2 regions of the Paracoccus methylovorus genome follow, and region 2 is predicted to be linked to the other one. Evidence: riboswitches for the same ligand, from Rfam matches in the RefSeq annotation. Region 2 holds a riboswitch; the other holds the start of a gene.
What was found. A riboswitch is a leader RNA that binds a small molecule or an ion and turns the genes downstream of it on or off. The one in region 2 is predicted to bind thiamine pyrophosphate.
Positions count from the first base shown of each region.

Region 1 (7,344 bases), on a different replicon from region 2:
TGATCCCGACGACACGATCCGTGCGGTTTCGGAATCGGCGATGCGCGACATCGTGGCCCGTTCCGAGCTTGCGCCGATCCTGAACCGTGACCGGGGCGCCATCGCCGAGGATCTGAAGCTGGCGGTGCAGAACACGCTGAACGCCTATGAAGCGGGGATCAACGTCCTGCGGGTCAACCTTGACCGCGCCGATCCCCCGCGCGAAGTGATCGACAGCTTCCGCGAGGTGCAGGCGGCCCAGCAGGAACGCGACCGGCTGGAAAAAGAGGCCGACGCCTATGCCAACCGCGTGCTGGCCAACGCCCGGGGTGAGGCGGCCGCGGTGATCGAACGCGCCGAAGGCTATCGCGCCGAAGCCGTGAACACCGCCGAGGGTGAGGCCGCGCGCTTCAACTCGGTCTATGACGAATATGTCAAGGCGCCCGAGGTGACACGTCACCGGATGTATCTGGAGACGATGGAAAAAGTTCTGGGCGGAGCCAACAAGGTCATTCTGGACAGTGACGAGGGCGGTCAGGGCGTGGTGCCTTATCTGCCGCTGGATCAGTTGCGCAGCGGGCTTCTGGGCACCGGCAACTCCAATACCAGCGAAGGGAACCAGTGATGAACCGTGCAATCTCGCTTTTGGCGCTGCCTTTCCTGGTCGTGGTCGCCCTTTTGGTCATTGCCTCTCTCTATATCGTCGATGTGCGCGAAAAGGCCCTTGTCCTGCGCTTTGGCGAGGTGGTCGAGGTGCGCGAAGAGCCGGGACTGGGCATCAAGGTGCCCTTCCTGGACAATGTGGTTACATATGACGCGCGTATTCTGGGGCTGCCCACCTCGCCGATGGAGGTCACGCCGCTGGATGACCGTCGTCTGGTGGTCGATGCGTTCGCGCGCTGGCAGATCACCGATGTCGTGCAGTTCCGCCGCGCCGTTGGCTCGGGCGGTATCGAATTCGCGCAGCGCCGGTTGGAGCCGATCGTGACCAATGCGATCCGTCAGGTCCTGGGCTCGGTGCCTTCTACCACGGTCCTGTCGGACGACCGGACGCCGTTGATGAACCAGATCCGCGATCTGGCACGGGGCGATGCCAAGGACCTGGGCGTTCGCGTTATCGACGTCCGCCTCACCCGGACCGACCTGCCCGAGCAGAACCTGACCGCGACCTATGCGAGGATGCGGGCCGAGCGCGAGCGTGAGGCCGCGGACGAGATCGCGCGTGGTGGCGAAGCCGCCCAGCGTGTTCGTGCCGCCGCCGACCGGACCGTGGTCGAGTTGACGTCAGAGGCGCGCAAGCGGGCCGAGGTGGTTCGCGGTGAAGCCGATGCACGCCGCAACGCCATCTACGCCGCCGCGTTCAGCCGTGACCCCGAGTTCTTTGCCTTCACCCGCTCGATGACTTCTTACGAGCGGTCGCTGAAGGGCGAAAACAGTGCGTTGGTCATCCAGCCGAAGGGGCAGTTCTTCGACTATCTGCGCAATGATGGTGCGGATCGCGCCAACCCGGTGCCCGTGCCGGCCCCGGCTGCGGCAATCCCCGAGGACCCTGAGGCCGAAGAAGAGGCCCGGACCGAGGGCGCGCTGCAGCCCGGTGAGACGCCGGCGCCGACGGCGACCAACCGCGAAGGCGAGCCGCTTGGCTCAAGTGCCGGGGTGACGCTGACGCCCTTGCCGGAAGCCTTGGCCAGCCCGCCGCAGGAAGAACCGGTGGTCCCTCCGGCTGCGGTTCCGGCTGACTGATCGGGGTACCCGGACGTGCAAAAAAGAAAAGGCGGGGCGCAATCGCGTCCCGCCTTTTTCATCTGTTGGGTCCGGCTTACTCCTCCAGTCCGATAAGCTTGCTGGCCGGGGGGTGTTGCCCCTCTTCTGCGATCTCGCGTTGCCATTCGCGCCAGATGGAAACCAGCAGCGCCATCAACACCGGGCCGACGAACAGGCCAACGATGCCCATGGTCTTGACCCCTCCGATCAGCCCGAAAAAAGTCGGCAGGAACGGCAGCTTGACCGGACCGCCGACCAGAACCGGGCGGATGGTCTTGTCCACGACGAACAGTTCGCAGGTGCCCCAGATGAATAGCGCCGTCCCCGCGACAGGCGAGCCGCTGGCCACCAGATAGATCGACACCAGTGTAAAGGACAGCGGCGCACCGCCCGGGATCAGTGCCATGAAGCCGGTGATGACGCCGAAGGTGACCGGCGAGGGCACGCCGGCCAGCCAATAGGCGACGCCCAGAACCACCCCCTCGCCAATGGCGATCAGCGTCATGCCGGTCACGGTCGAACTGATGGTGGCGGGCACGACGCGGGACAGCCGGCTCCATCGGTCGGGCAGGATGCGGCGGCCGACCTGGTCGATCTGCGCCACGAACTTGTCGCCGTCGCGATAAAGCACGAACAGCGTGATCAGCATGAACAGCAGCGTCAGCGCAAGGTGGAAGGCCAGCGTCCCGGCTGTTACCGCGCCGCGATAGATCGCGCCGATATTCGAGCCGCTGACCAGTTGCACGATCTCGCTGATGCCGCCGGGGCGACCGATATAGATCTGCCAGTTCTCGTTCAGCCAGTCGCCGATTTGCGGGAGGTTGATCATCCACTCCGGTGCGGACGCGCCCGAGCTGTTGACCAGAATGGCCCAGTTGATCCAGTCCCGCAGTTCGCGAAAGGCATAGATCAGCGCCATGGCGATGGGGATCAGCAGAAAGCATACCAGCACCAGCACCAGCGCCGTTGCCGCCCCGGTGCGGCCCAGGTTCAACTGATAGGCCGCGCGGTTGCGCAACGGCCAACTGGCCAGCGCGATCACCATGGCCGCAAGCACCGGCACCAGAAAGCCGTGGAAGAAATAGATCGAGGCCGCGACGATGGCCAAAAGCAACCAGCGTGCAGCCGAGATATTGGTCAACAGGGGCGGCCGGTGCAGGCGCAGCCCGATCTGTTTCGGGTGCGGCGCGGCGGCGGGATCGTTAGGTTCCGTTGCTGTCGTAGGTTTCGGCATTTCGCCTGTCGTCATGGTCCCGATCCTGACTGCGGGCAGGTAAGCCCACCCTGCCGCAACGAGATAACATCTGGCCCCCGTCTGCAACCCGGAATGCCGCGTCCCGCCGGAATGGCCACGCATTCGCGGCTCACGATTTTGTGGGTGGGCGCCTGCGGTGCGAATGGCTGTTTTCCCGGTCCCGTGGCGCGTGACAGATCCTGCCGCCCCCGCTAATCTGGCGCCACCAAGGGGAGCCCGGGCAATGGGCTGAGAAACTGCTGGCGGCACGCGGCGCGGTGACCCTTTGAACCTGAACCGGATCATGCCGGCGGAGGAATGGGAATGATGCACCTGCCTTTTGCCGGTCTCACTGTGAGACCGCCTTGGAACGACGGTCTTGCTCAAGCCATGAGGGGCCGATGACAGAAACTTTCTTTGAATGCCTGCGCCGGGAATGCGCTGCGGATTGGGCCGACGCCACCGGGCATCGCTTTGTGCGCGAACTTTGCGCCGGAAGCATCGCGGATGCCGCGATGGCGCGCTATCTGGTGCAGGATCATCGTTTTCTGGATGCTTTCCTGACCCTGCTGGGTGGGGCCATCGCCTCGACCGACCGTTTCGAATCGCGGCTGCGTTTCGGGCGCTTCGCCGGCATGGTCTCGGGTGACGAGAACGACTATTTTCTGCGCGCTTTCGCCGCGCTTGGCGTCAGCGAGGCTGATCGTGCCGCTGTTCCCGACAGCGCGCCGACCAGCGGCTTTCAGGCGCTCATGCGTGAAGCGGCGGCGACGCGCGCCTATCCTGCCGTGCTGGCGGTGCTGAACGTGGCTGAGGGGCTATACCTCGATTGGGCAATGCAGGCACCCCGGCCGCTACCGGAAAATTTTGTCCATGCCGAATGGATCACCCTGCACGACAATCCATTTTTCTGCGATTTTGTCGCCTTCCTGCGGAATGAATTTAACCGGGTGGGGCCGCAGGCTGCCGATCAGGCCCGCGAATTCTTCCATCGGGCCGTTAAGCTTGAATTGGAATTTTTCAACGAAATTCATGATACTTAACGTAGATTTCTAGAACAATTCTATAAGGAAGCTTTGGGGGAGCCACCATAAAAAGGCCCCGGTCGCATGTTGCGTTCCGGGGCCTCGTAAAGTTGTTCAGGACGAAGGCTTATTCGTCGTCATTGCCCGGCACGTCGGCGATGTCGTCCAGCGACATGTCGCCATCGTCATCGTCGTCGTCCAGCAGATCGTCGTCCAGATCGCCGGTATCGGCGTCATCGTCCAGATCTTCCTCATCGACCAGATTGGTCTGTTCGTTCTGGCGGGCGGCGGCTTTTTCCGAGATCAGCGAGCGCGAGCGGCCGTTGGTCAGGCTTTCCACCGTGAATTCCGCGCCACAGGCCGGGCAGGTCATCGGATCATTCGTCAAATCGTAAAAGCGCGTCGCGCAATGGGGGCAAAGGCGTTTGGTGCCCCATTCCTCTTTGGGCATGGTGTTCTCTTTCTGCCGCGTTCAGCTAAATCCGCTGTCCCCTGCCACAGCCGGGGCAGGCTGTCAAAGCCTTTTCCCCCTTGCGGCCCGGTAGCGGAGCGGGGGAAACATGGGCAGAAAGTCGGCACTTCGCAAGATGCGGAAAGATATGGACAGGATATTGGTTGGAGGCGACATCCCCGTGACGCTGCGACGCTCGGCCCGGGCGCGGCGCATGACCCTGCGCGTGTCGCGTGCCGGGGGCGAGGTGGTGTTGACCCTGCCAAGCCGCACCAGCCTGTCCGATGGCCGCGCCTTTGCCGAGTCGCGGGCCGAGTGGCTGCGCAACACCCGGGCGGGCATGCCACCGCTGTCTCTGGTCGAGCACGGCGCCTTGCTGCCTGTAGAGGGGCGCAGGCGGCGCATTGAGCCCCATGACGGGCGGCGGGTGGAGCTGACAGATGAGCGGTTGCTGGTGCCCCAGGGCCGCCCCACGGGCCTGCTGGTCGAGGTTTGGCTGAAACATCTGGCGCAGGCGCGGCTGATGCAGGCCTGCGACCGTTATGCTGCGGCGCTGGGGCGTGGCTTTCGTGCGCTGGCGCTGCGCGACACCCGCTCGCGCTGGGGCAGTTGCACCCATGACGGGCGGTTGATGTTTTCATGGCGGCTGGCCATGGCGCCGCCCGAGGTGCTGGACTATGTCGCCGCGCATGAGGTGGCGCATCTGCAGCACATGGATCATTCGCCGGACTTCTGGGCCGCGACCGGGCAATTGATGCCCGATTATGCGGCCCGTCGCGAATGGCTGCGCCTGCATGGGCATGAATTGCTGGCCTGGCGTTTCAGGCCGTAATGCTGCGGCATCGGGACGGCTTGACGGCGTCCAATTTTGTGATCACAGAGGGGGCATGACACTTTCGCGCACCTCCGAAACTTCGGCCCATGAACGGCTTTACCGCAATTTGCGCCAGCGGATCATGCTGGGCGAACTCCCGCCGGGCCTGCCCCTGACGTTGCGGGGCATTGCGGCCGAGCATCGTGTCTCGATGACCCCCGCGCGCGAGGCGGTGCGCCGGCTGGTGGCGGAGGGTGCGCTGTCGCTGTCGTCCTCGGGACGGATCAGCACGCCGGAACTGTCGGTCGAGCGGATCGAGGAACTTGCCGCCCTGCGCGGGCTGATCGAGCCGGAACTAGCGGCCCGAGCCCTGCCGCGCGCCCATCAGGCCCTCATCGAGCGCATGGCCATCATCAACGCCGCAATCGGAGAGGCGGCCGAGGGGCACGACGCCATCGGCTATATCCGCACCAATCTGGAGTTTCACCGCCTACTTTACCTGCGCGCGCAGGCCCCGGCGATGCTGGCTATCGTCGAGACGGTCTGGTTGCAGCTTGGCCCCACCATGCGGGCACTCTACGGGCGCATGAAGCGTAACGAGCCCCCCCGGCATCACCGGATGATCCTCGCCTCGCTACGGGCGGGGGATGAGCCGGGATTGCGGCTTGCCGTCCGGGCGGATGTGACGCATGGGCTGCGCCACATAAGCCCCGCCTAAGGCATTTCCAGCAAAGTAGATGCCGGTAAAGCGCCGGGAAATGCGTAAATACAACGACCACAGCATTTCTGCGATTCAACGAATTGCAACGATGCTGTAGACCCAGCCGCCTAGACTTCTTCGATGCGCAACTCGACCGGCTCGCCGGCGATGACGCCGGTGCGGGGCAGGGCGGCGATGGCATGATCGATGGCATCCGGGGTGGTCTTGTGGGTGACGATCAGCACTGGCGCCACCCCCTCGCTGCGCGAGTGTCCGTACTGGCGCATGCGGTCGATCGAGATACCGGAATCGCCCAGCACGGTTGCGACCTTTGCCAAGGCCCCGGGCTTGTCGGTCAGTTGCAGGCGGATGTAATAGGCCGCCGGCACCGCCGTCCTGGCCGGTTGCGGCATCGCCAGATCCCCGGCCGGCTGGCCAAAGCTGGGCATGCGCACGCCGCGGGCGATCTCGACGATGTCGGACATGACGGCGCTGGCGGTGGGGCCTTCACCGGCGCCCGGGCCACGCAACACGATCTGGCCGACCGAGTCGCCTTCGATCACCACCATGTTCGTCCCGCCCTGCAATTGGCCCAACGGGCTGTCGGCAGGCACCAGACAGGGCGACATGCGCTGTTCCAGCCCGCGTCCGGTCATTTGCGCCACACCCAGCAGCTTGATGCGATAGCCCATGTCGGCGGCACGGCGGATGTCGTCGATGCTGACCCGCTCGATCCCCTCGATCTCGACCGCATCGAAGCTGGGCTTCGTGCCGAAGGCGATGGCCGACAGGATCGCCAGCTTATGGCTGGCGTCGATGCCGCCCACGTCCAGCGTCGGATCGGCCTCCAGATAGCCCAGTTGGCGGGCCTCTTCGAATACCGTCTCATAGGGCAGGCCGGCGCTTTCCATGCGCGTCAGGATATAGTTGCAGGTGCCGTTCATCACCCCCATGACGCGGCGGATCTCATTGCCGGCCAGCGACTCGGTCATGGTCTTGATGACGGGAATGCCTCCGGCCACTGCGGCCTCAAATCGGATGACCCGGCCATGGGCTTCGGCCAGTTCGGCGAGTTCCTGGCCATGGATCGCCAGCAGCGCCTTGTTGGCGGTCACCACGTCCTTGCCGGCCCGCAGCGCGGCCGTCACGGCCTCGCGCGCGATGCCCTCGTCGCCGCCGATCAGTTCGATGAACACATCCACATCTTCGCGCAGGGCAAGGGCGCGGGCGTCCTCTTCCCAACCATAGCCGGACAGGTCCACGTCGCGATTCTTCATCCGGTCGCGGGCGCAGACGGCGGTGATGGTGATCGGCCGGCCCGCGCGCAGGGACAGCAGGGCGGCGTGTTTCTGGATGATCTTGACGGTGCCGGTGCCG
Region 1 is NZ_CP070371.1:740,505-747,848, forward strand. Features, by position in the region: gene hflK (FtsH protease activity modulator HflK) at 1-604, shown strand, start outside; gene hflC (protease modulator HflC) at 604-1,722, shown strand; gene JWJ88_RS16815 (AI-2E family transporter) at 1,799-2,992, opposite strand; TPP riboswitch at 3,197-3,313, shown strand; gene JWJ88_RS16820 (TenA family protein) at 3,379-4,020, shown strand; gene JWJ88_RS16825 (TIGR02300 family protein) at 4,130-4,453, opposite strand; gene JWJ88_RS16830 (M48 family metallopeptidase) at 4,602-5,285, shown strand; gene JWJ88_RS16835 (GntR family transcriptional regulator) at 5,341-5,985, shown strand; gene JWJ88_RS16840 (homoserine dehydrogenase) at 6,096-7,344, opposite strand, start outside.
Region 1: it holds a riboswitch for thiamine pyrophosphate, as region 2 does, so the genes downstream of both, JWJ88_RS16820 (TenA family protein) here and thiD (bifunctional hydroxymethylpyrimidine kinase/phosphomethylpyrimidine kinase) in region 2, are expected to answer to the same signal.

Region 2 (7,344 bases):
GCACTGACCCCGGACCAGAACGGACGCGGCGTCTATATCCTGTCCACCGACGTGACAGCCGAGGTGCAGGCGCGCGAGGCCCTGACCCATGCCGCCAAGCGCGCGGTGGCGGCACAGATGACCTCGGGGCTGGCACATGATTTCGGCAATCTCCTGACCATCATTCTGGGCCTGCAGGGCCGGCTTGCCCGCGTCGGCCTGCCCCCGGAACAGGCCGAGGACGTGCAGGCCACGTTGGCCGCCGCCCGGCGCGGGGTCCGGCTGCTGGAGGGGATCTCGGCGCTGACCGGAAAACGCGAACACCAGCCGCAGCCGGTCGAGCCGCGCGCCATGCTGGACGATCTGGCCGCGATGACCCGGCCGACGCTTGGCACCGGCGTCGTGCTGGACACCCATATCGGCGATTTGCCCCCACGGGTGATGCTCGACCCCGGCGCATTGCAGGACGCCTTGCTCAACCTGATCCTGAACGCCCGCGACGCCATGCGCGGTCAGGGGCGCATCAACGTCGATATCCGCGCCGCCGGGCGTTGGCTGGAAATCTCGGTCACCGATACCGGGCCCGGTTTTTCGGACGAGGCGCTGGCCCGCGCGACCGAACCCTTTTTCACCACGAAAGGCAGCCGGGGCACCGGGCTGGGCCTGTCGATGGCCTATGACCAGATCAAGCTGTCGGGCGGGACATTGCGAATCGTCAATGTCGCGAGCGGCGGGGCGCGGATCACCATCCGCCTGCCGTTGCGCGCCGCGCGCCCGCATCTGGTGCTGCTGGTCGAGGACGACGACGCCATCCGCACCCATATCCGCGAGATGCTGACCACGCAGGGCCATTCGGTGATCGAGGCCGGATCGCTGACCGAGGCGCGCGGCATGACCGACCTGCCGGGCCTGACCATGATCCTGTCCGACCTGCAGCTGGGCGACGGTTCCGGCGTCGATCTGCTGGATTGCGGCCTGCCGGCGATGCTAATGACCGCACTTCCGTTAGGTGATCCGCGCAGGTCGGGGCTTGACTGTCGCGTCCTGACCAAGCCCTTTGGCGATACCGAACTGGCGGTGACCATGGCAGAAACCGATGAATGAAGCCCCTTTGATCGCCATCCTCGACGATGAACCCGAAATCCGCCGCCTGCTGTCCTCGGCGCTGGAGGAGGCGGGCTTTCGCACCGTCAGCTTTGCCCGGGCAACGGAATTCGAGGCCGCGCTGCGCCGCATCCAGCCCGATGCCTGCCTGATCGACCTTGGCCTGCCCGACCGTGACGGTCTGGCGCTGGTGCACAGGCTGGCCAGCGAATCCGGCGCGGCGATCATCATCATCTCGGGCCGGGCGCAGGTGCAGGACCGGGTGACGGGGCTGGAGCTTGGCGCCGACGATTACATCATCAAGCCCTTCGAGCCGGCCGAGGTCGTGGCCCGTATCCGCGCCCGCTTACGCAAACCGCAGCGCGACGGCGGCCCCGGCCGCCAGCAGATCCGCTTTGCCGGCTGGGCGGCAGATTTCGACCGTTACACCCTGACCTCTCCCGAGGGCACTGAAACCCCGATCAGCCATGCCGAGGCCGAGGTGCTGCGGCTGTTTCTGGACAATCCGCGACGGCTGATTTCCCGCGCGCAGATGCTAGAGACGCTGGGCGGAACGGCGGGCGAAAGCTTTGACCGGGCAATGGATGTGCGTATCTCGCGCCTGCGCACCAAGCTGGGCGAGGACCCAAAGAACCCGCGCCTTATCAAGACGATCTATGGCGCGGGCTATATCTTTCTGGCGGAACTGGGCTAGATTGCCCTAACCCTCGCGGAGATTGCCATGCCCACCGTCTATGTCCTGAACGGCCCGAACCTGAACCTGCTGGGCCAACGCCAGCCCGAAATCTATGGCAGCACCACGCTGGCCGACATCGAACGCGACTGCAAGGCGATGGGGCGGGAACTGGGTCTGGATGTCGCCTTTTTCCAGTCGAACCACGAAGGCGCGATCATCGACCTGATCCACGAGGCGCGGCTGAAGGCACAGGCCATCGTCATCAACCCGGCTGCGTTTACCCATACCTCGGTGGCAATCCTTGACGCTCTGAACACCTTCGACGGCCCGGTGATCGAGGTGCATATCTCGAACGTCCACAAGCGCGAAAGCTTTCGCCACCATTCCTATGTCAGCCTGCGGGCCGAGGGCGTGATCGCCGGTTTTGGCATCCACGGCTATCTGCTGGCCTTGCGCCACGCGGCAAAACTGGTGGGATAGGTCGGACAAATAGCCGAAAGTCAGGGGAAATGGGTTTGAACCCCTAGCTGCCATAGAAACGCCGACGCGCCTCTTGCTCAATGTCGAGCCGCAACTGAAGGTCGGCAAGTTTCTTCATCACCTGCTTACGTGCTTCCTCGTCGGGTGCGGCATGCAGAATGCGGGTCTGCTCTTCGACAGCTTTGCGCAATTCGATTTCACGCGGCAACGCCCCCGCCTCGGCCATGATGCGAAAGCCGATGGCATCCGCGCTTCCGTCACCGCCCCTGTCCAGAGGTTTTCCCGCTCCCTTGAGATTGTCGAATTGCCCCTCGGCCTGTGCCTTCAGAATTTGCCTTTCGGCCATGTCGGAAAACTTCATCGTCATTCTCCTTCGTTGTGCCGCGCAGCCGGAAACCCACGCTCGAACATCGCCAGCCCGCCAAAACCGTCAGAGCGCCGGTAACCGCACGCGCGGCTGGTGGCGGGCTCGACACCTCGGCACCTCTTTCAAAACACCCCTCGCCTCGCCAGTTCATCGCCCAGCGCCTCGGCGCCGGTAAAGTGGATCGCCTCCATCCCCAGCGCGCGAGCACCTTCGACATTGGCGGCGCTGTCATCGATAAAGATACATTCCTCGGCGACCAGCCGGTTGCGATCCATCAGCAGTCGATAGATCGCCGGCTCGGGCTTCAGCAGCCCTACCCTCCCAGAAACGAGGATATCGGTGAAAAGCGTGCCCAGCCGCGGGTGCAGGTCCAGCGCATAGGACCATGTCTCCGCCGCCCAGTTGGTCAGCCCGTAAAGCGGCACATTGCGCGCCACAAGCGCCTCGGCGATCTGCCAGGTGCCGGGAACCGGCTTTTCAATGGTAACGGGAAAAGCCGCCAGATAGCCGGACAGATGCCGCGCCTCGTCGCCATGGGAGGCGCGGGCGTCGGCAAGCCCTTGGGCAAAGCTGCGGCCGCCATCCTGCATTCGGTTCCAGCCGGGAAAATCGATCCGGGCCATCCATGCCTCGGCTTCGGCCCGGCCGGTGAACACATCCGCAAAAGCCAACGCCGGGTCCCAGTCGATCAGCACGCCGCCAAGGTCGAAGATCACGTTTTTCATCGCACCCTTCCACTTTCGTCCAGCCCAGATCGGCAGGAATGGGCCGCGCTGTAAAGCCAAAAACCGCACGCCGCCCTGTGCCCTTGCAATGCGGACCCACGGGGCCTAGTGTGGCGCGCAAGACTCATACACTTGGGGAGCCCCGTACGGGGCTGAGAGGTGCCAGGCACCGACCCATCGAACCTGATCCGGGTCATACCGGCGTAGGGAAGGGTAGAGTGAAGCGGCTCGCGATCCTTTTGCCGCCACCCGTCCCCCTCGCGTCCGTATGCCCGGCTGAAACGAAAGGCGGGCCATGTCGGGATTGCAGCCCCATCCCATCGCATTGACCATTGCCGGCTCGGACAGCGGCGGCGGCGCCGGAATCCAGGCCGATCTGAAAAGCTTTTCGGCGTTGGGTGTTTATGGCGCCTCGGTCATCACGGCGATCACCGCGCAGAACACCCGCACGGTCGCGGCCGTCGAAGGCGTATCCCCGGCCATGGTCGCGGCACAGATCGACGCGGTCTTTGGCGACCTTGACGTGCGCGCGGTCAAGATCGGCATGGTCGGCGGCGCAGATGTGATCGCCATCGTCGCAGACCGGCTGGCGGCATTTCTGGCGGATAACCCCATCCCCGTGGTGCTGGACCCGGTGATGGTGGCGAAGTCGGGCGACGCGCTGCTGCCCGACGAAGCCGTGGCGGCCCTGCGCGAACAACTGCTGCCGCTGGCGACGGTGCTGACACCGAACCTGCCCGAGGCCGCGCGCCTGCTGGACCGCACATCTGCCGCGACGCTTCAGGACATGCGCGAACAGGGTCAGGCGCTAAGTGCGCTGGGTGCCGCCCATGTGCTGATGAAGGGCGGTCACGCCGACAGCGACATCTGCACCGACCTGCTGGTCGGTCCCGAGCCGCTGACCCTGACCGCGCCGCGCCAGCAGACCCGCAACACCCATGGCACGGGATGCTCGCTGTCCTCGGCCATCGCGGCGGGGCTGGCTCAGGGCATGACGGTGACGCAAGCCGTGACCCGCGCCCATGGCTGGCTGCAAAAGGCCATCTCCACTGCCGACGAACTGGCCGTGGGGCTGGGCCATGGGCCGGTGCATCATTTCCACGCATTCTGGAGGCAGGCATGAGTCGGATCACCATTTTGGGCGCCGGGGTGATGGGGCTTTGCATCGCCACCGAACTGGCTGCACGCGGCATTGATCCACGCATCATCGACCCCGCAGGCAAGCCCGGATCGCAGGCATGCAGTTGGCGCGCCGGCGGCATGCTCGCCCCCTATTGCGAGGCCGAAAGCGCCGAACCGGTGGTCCTGCGCCTTGGCCTTGACGCCGCCGACTGGTGGGAGGCGCATGGCGCCGAGGTCATCCGCCGCGGCACGCTGGTGCTGGCCCCCTCGCGCGACAGGGCCGAGCTTGACCGCTTTGCCCGGCTGACACAGGCGCATCAGGCAGTGGACAACGACCAGATCGCCGCGCTGGAGCCAGAACTGGCCGGCCGCTTTACCCGTGGGCTGCATTTCGCCACCGAGGCGCATGTGAACCCGCGCGCCGCGTTGCTGGCCCTGCGCGACCGGCTGGACCAAAGCGGTATCCGCATCGAGACCGAGGGCACGCCCACCGGCCTTGTCGTCGATGCGCGCGGCTTTGCCGCCCGCGATGAACTGACCGACCTGCGGGGTGTGCGTGGCGAGATGCTGGTTATCCGCTGCCCCGAGGTTCAACTGACCCGCACCGTTCGCCTGCTGCATCCGCGCATCCCGCTTTACATCGTGCCGCGCGGCGAGGGGGTTTATATGATCGGCGCCACCATGCTGGAAACGGGCGGCAAATATCGCGTTACCGCCCGCTCGGCGGTGGAAATGCTGAGCGCGGCCTATGCCCTGCATCCGGGTTTCGCCGAGGCCGAGATCCTGGAACTCGGCTCGGATGCGCGCCCCGCCTTTCCCGACAACCTGCCGCGCCTGCGCCGGCGTGGCGGCACGCTTTACGCAAACGGCCTTTACCGCCACGGCTATCTTCTGGCCCCCGCCGTGGCCCGCATGGCCGCCGAATACCTTCTTGATGGCCGGAAACCGGAGTTCATGGATGAAGATCACCCTTAACGGAGAGCTGCGCGACCTGACCGGCCCGACCGTGCAGGACACGCTGAACGAAATCGGACTGGGCGCGGCCAAGGTGGCGACCGCGCTGAACGGCGCCTTTCTGCCCGCCGGCAGCCGCGCAAATACCACGCTGACCGATGGCGACACGCTGGAAGTCGTGGCGCCCATGCAAGGGGGCTGAAATGCCGGTCTTTTACGGAACCCATATCGAAAGCCCGCTGATGCTGGGCACGGCGCAATACCCCTCGCCCGCCATCATGGCCGAGGCATTCCGCGCATCATGCGCAGGCATCGCCACCGTCAGCCTGCGGCGCGAGGGCGGGGCCGGACAGGATTTCCACCGCCTTATCAAGGAACTGGGTCTGCCCGTCCTGCCCAACACCGCCGGCTGCCATTCTGTGCGCGAGGCGGTAACGACCGCACAGATGGCGCGCGAACTGTTCGGGACGCCGTGGATCAAGCTGGAGGTCATCCGCGACGACGACACGCTTTGCCCCGACGTGATCGCGCTGGTCGAGGCCGCCCGGATCCTGTCCGACGACGGCTTTCAGGTCTTTCCCTATTGCACCGAGGATCTGTCCGTCTGCGGCCGGCTGCTGGACGCCGGCTGTCAGGTGCTGATGCCATGGGGCGCGCCCATCGGCTCGGGCCGGGGGCTGAACAATCCCTATGGCCTGCGCAGCCTGCGGGCGCATTTTCCCAAGGTGCCGTTGGTCGTGGATGCCGGCATCGGATTGCCCAGCCATGCGGCGCAGGCGATGGAACTAGGCTACGACGCGGTGCTTTTGAACACCGCCGTCGCCAAGGCCGGCGATCCGGTCACCATGGCGCGCGCGATGGCGCTGGCGATCACGGCGGGCAAGCTTGCCCATGACGCCAATCCGATCGAAGCCCGCGACATGGCCGCACCATCGACCCCGCTGTTCGGCATGGCGGTTCTGGATTGAGGAGGCTGACATGAAACTGCCCCGGTTTTATCCGATCTTCGACAGCAGCGACTGGCTGCGCCGCGCCCTGCCCTTGGGCGTGAAACTGGTGCAGATCCGCATCAAGGACCTGCCGCCCCCCCTGCTTTTGGGCGAATTGGCCCTGTGCCAGGAACTTTGCCGCGAACATGGCGCCACACTGGTCGTCAACGACCACTGGCGCGCCGCCATCGACCTTGGCTGCGATTTCGTCCATCTGGGACAAGAGGATCTGGACGAAGCCGACATCCCCGCAATCCGCAAGGCCGGGCTGCGGCTGGGTATCTCGACCCACGACCATGCCGAACTTGACCGCGCGCTGGCGCTCGGCCCCGATTACGTCGCGCTGGGGCCGGTCTGGCCGACGATCCTGAAAAAGATGAAATGGGAACAGCAGGGGCTGGACCGGGTGCGGGAATGGCGCCGGCTGGTGGGCGCGACACCGCTGATCGCCATCGGCGGCGTGACCCCGGAACGCGCGCTCGAGGCGTTCGCGGCCGGTGCCGATACCGCCTCGGCCGTGACCGATATCACGCTGAACCCCGACCCCGAAGGTCGCCTGCACGAATGGCTGCGGGTGACGGCATGAACCGCTATGCCCGCCAGATGGTCCTGCCCGAGGTCGGCGCTGCCGGACAGGAACGCATCGCGGCCGCACAAGTGCTGGTTGTCGGCGCAGGCGGGCTGGGCGTGCCGGTGCTGCAATATCTGGCCGGCGCGGGCATCGGGCACATTACCCTGATCGATGCCGACACGGTCGAGGAAACCAACCTGCACCGCCAGCCGCTTTATCGCATGAAGGACATCGGACTGCCCAAGGTCCGCGCCGCGGCGCAGGCCGTGACACGGCTGAACCCTTCGGTCGAAATCAACGTGCTGGTCGACCAGCTGACACCGCTGAACGCAGCCGATCTGGCGGCGGCGGCGGATCTGGTGCTGGATTGCGCCGAC
Region 2 is NZ_CP070368.1:2,110,390-2,117,733, forward strand. Features, by position in the region: gene JWJ88_RS10605 (PAS-domain containing protein) at 1-1,083, shown strand, start outside; gene JWJ88_RS10610 (response regulator transcription factor) at 1,076-1,777, shown strand; gene aroQ (type II 3-dehydroquinate dehydratase) at 1,805-2,239, shown strand; gene JWJ88_RS10620 (DnaJ family domain-containing protein) at 2,283-2,600, opposite strand; gene JWJ88_RS10625 (HAD family hydrolase) at 2,729-3,331, opposite strand; TPP riboswitch at 3,455-3,558, shown strand; gene thiD (bifunctional hydroxymethylpyrimidine kinase/phosphomethylpyrimidine kinase) at 3,627-4,454, shown strand; gene JWJ88_RS10635 (FAD-dependent oxidoreductase) at 4,451-5,428, shown strand; gene thiS (sulfur carrier protein ThiS) at 5,412-5,609, shown strand; gene JWJ88_RS10645 (thiazole synthase) at 5,611-6,375, shown strand; gene JWJ88_RS10650 (thiamine phosphate synthase) at 6,386-6,982, shown strand; gene JWJ88_RS10655 (HesA/MoeB/ThiF family protein) at 6,979-7,344, shown strand, end outside.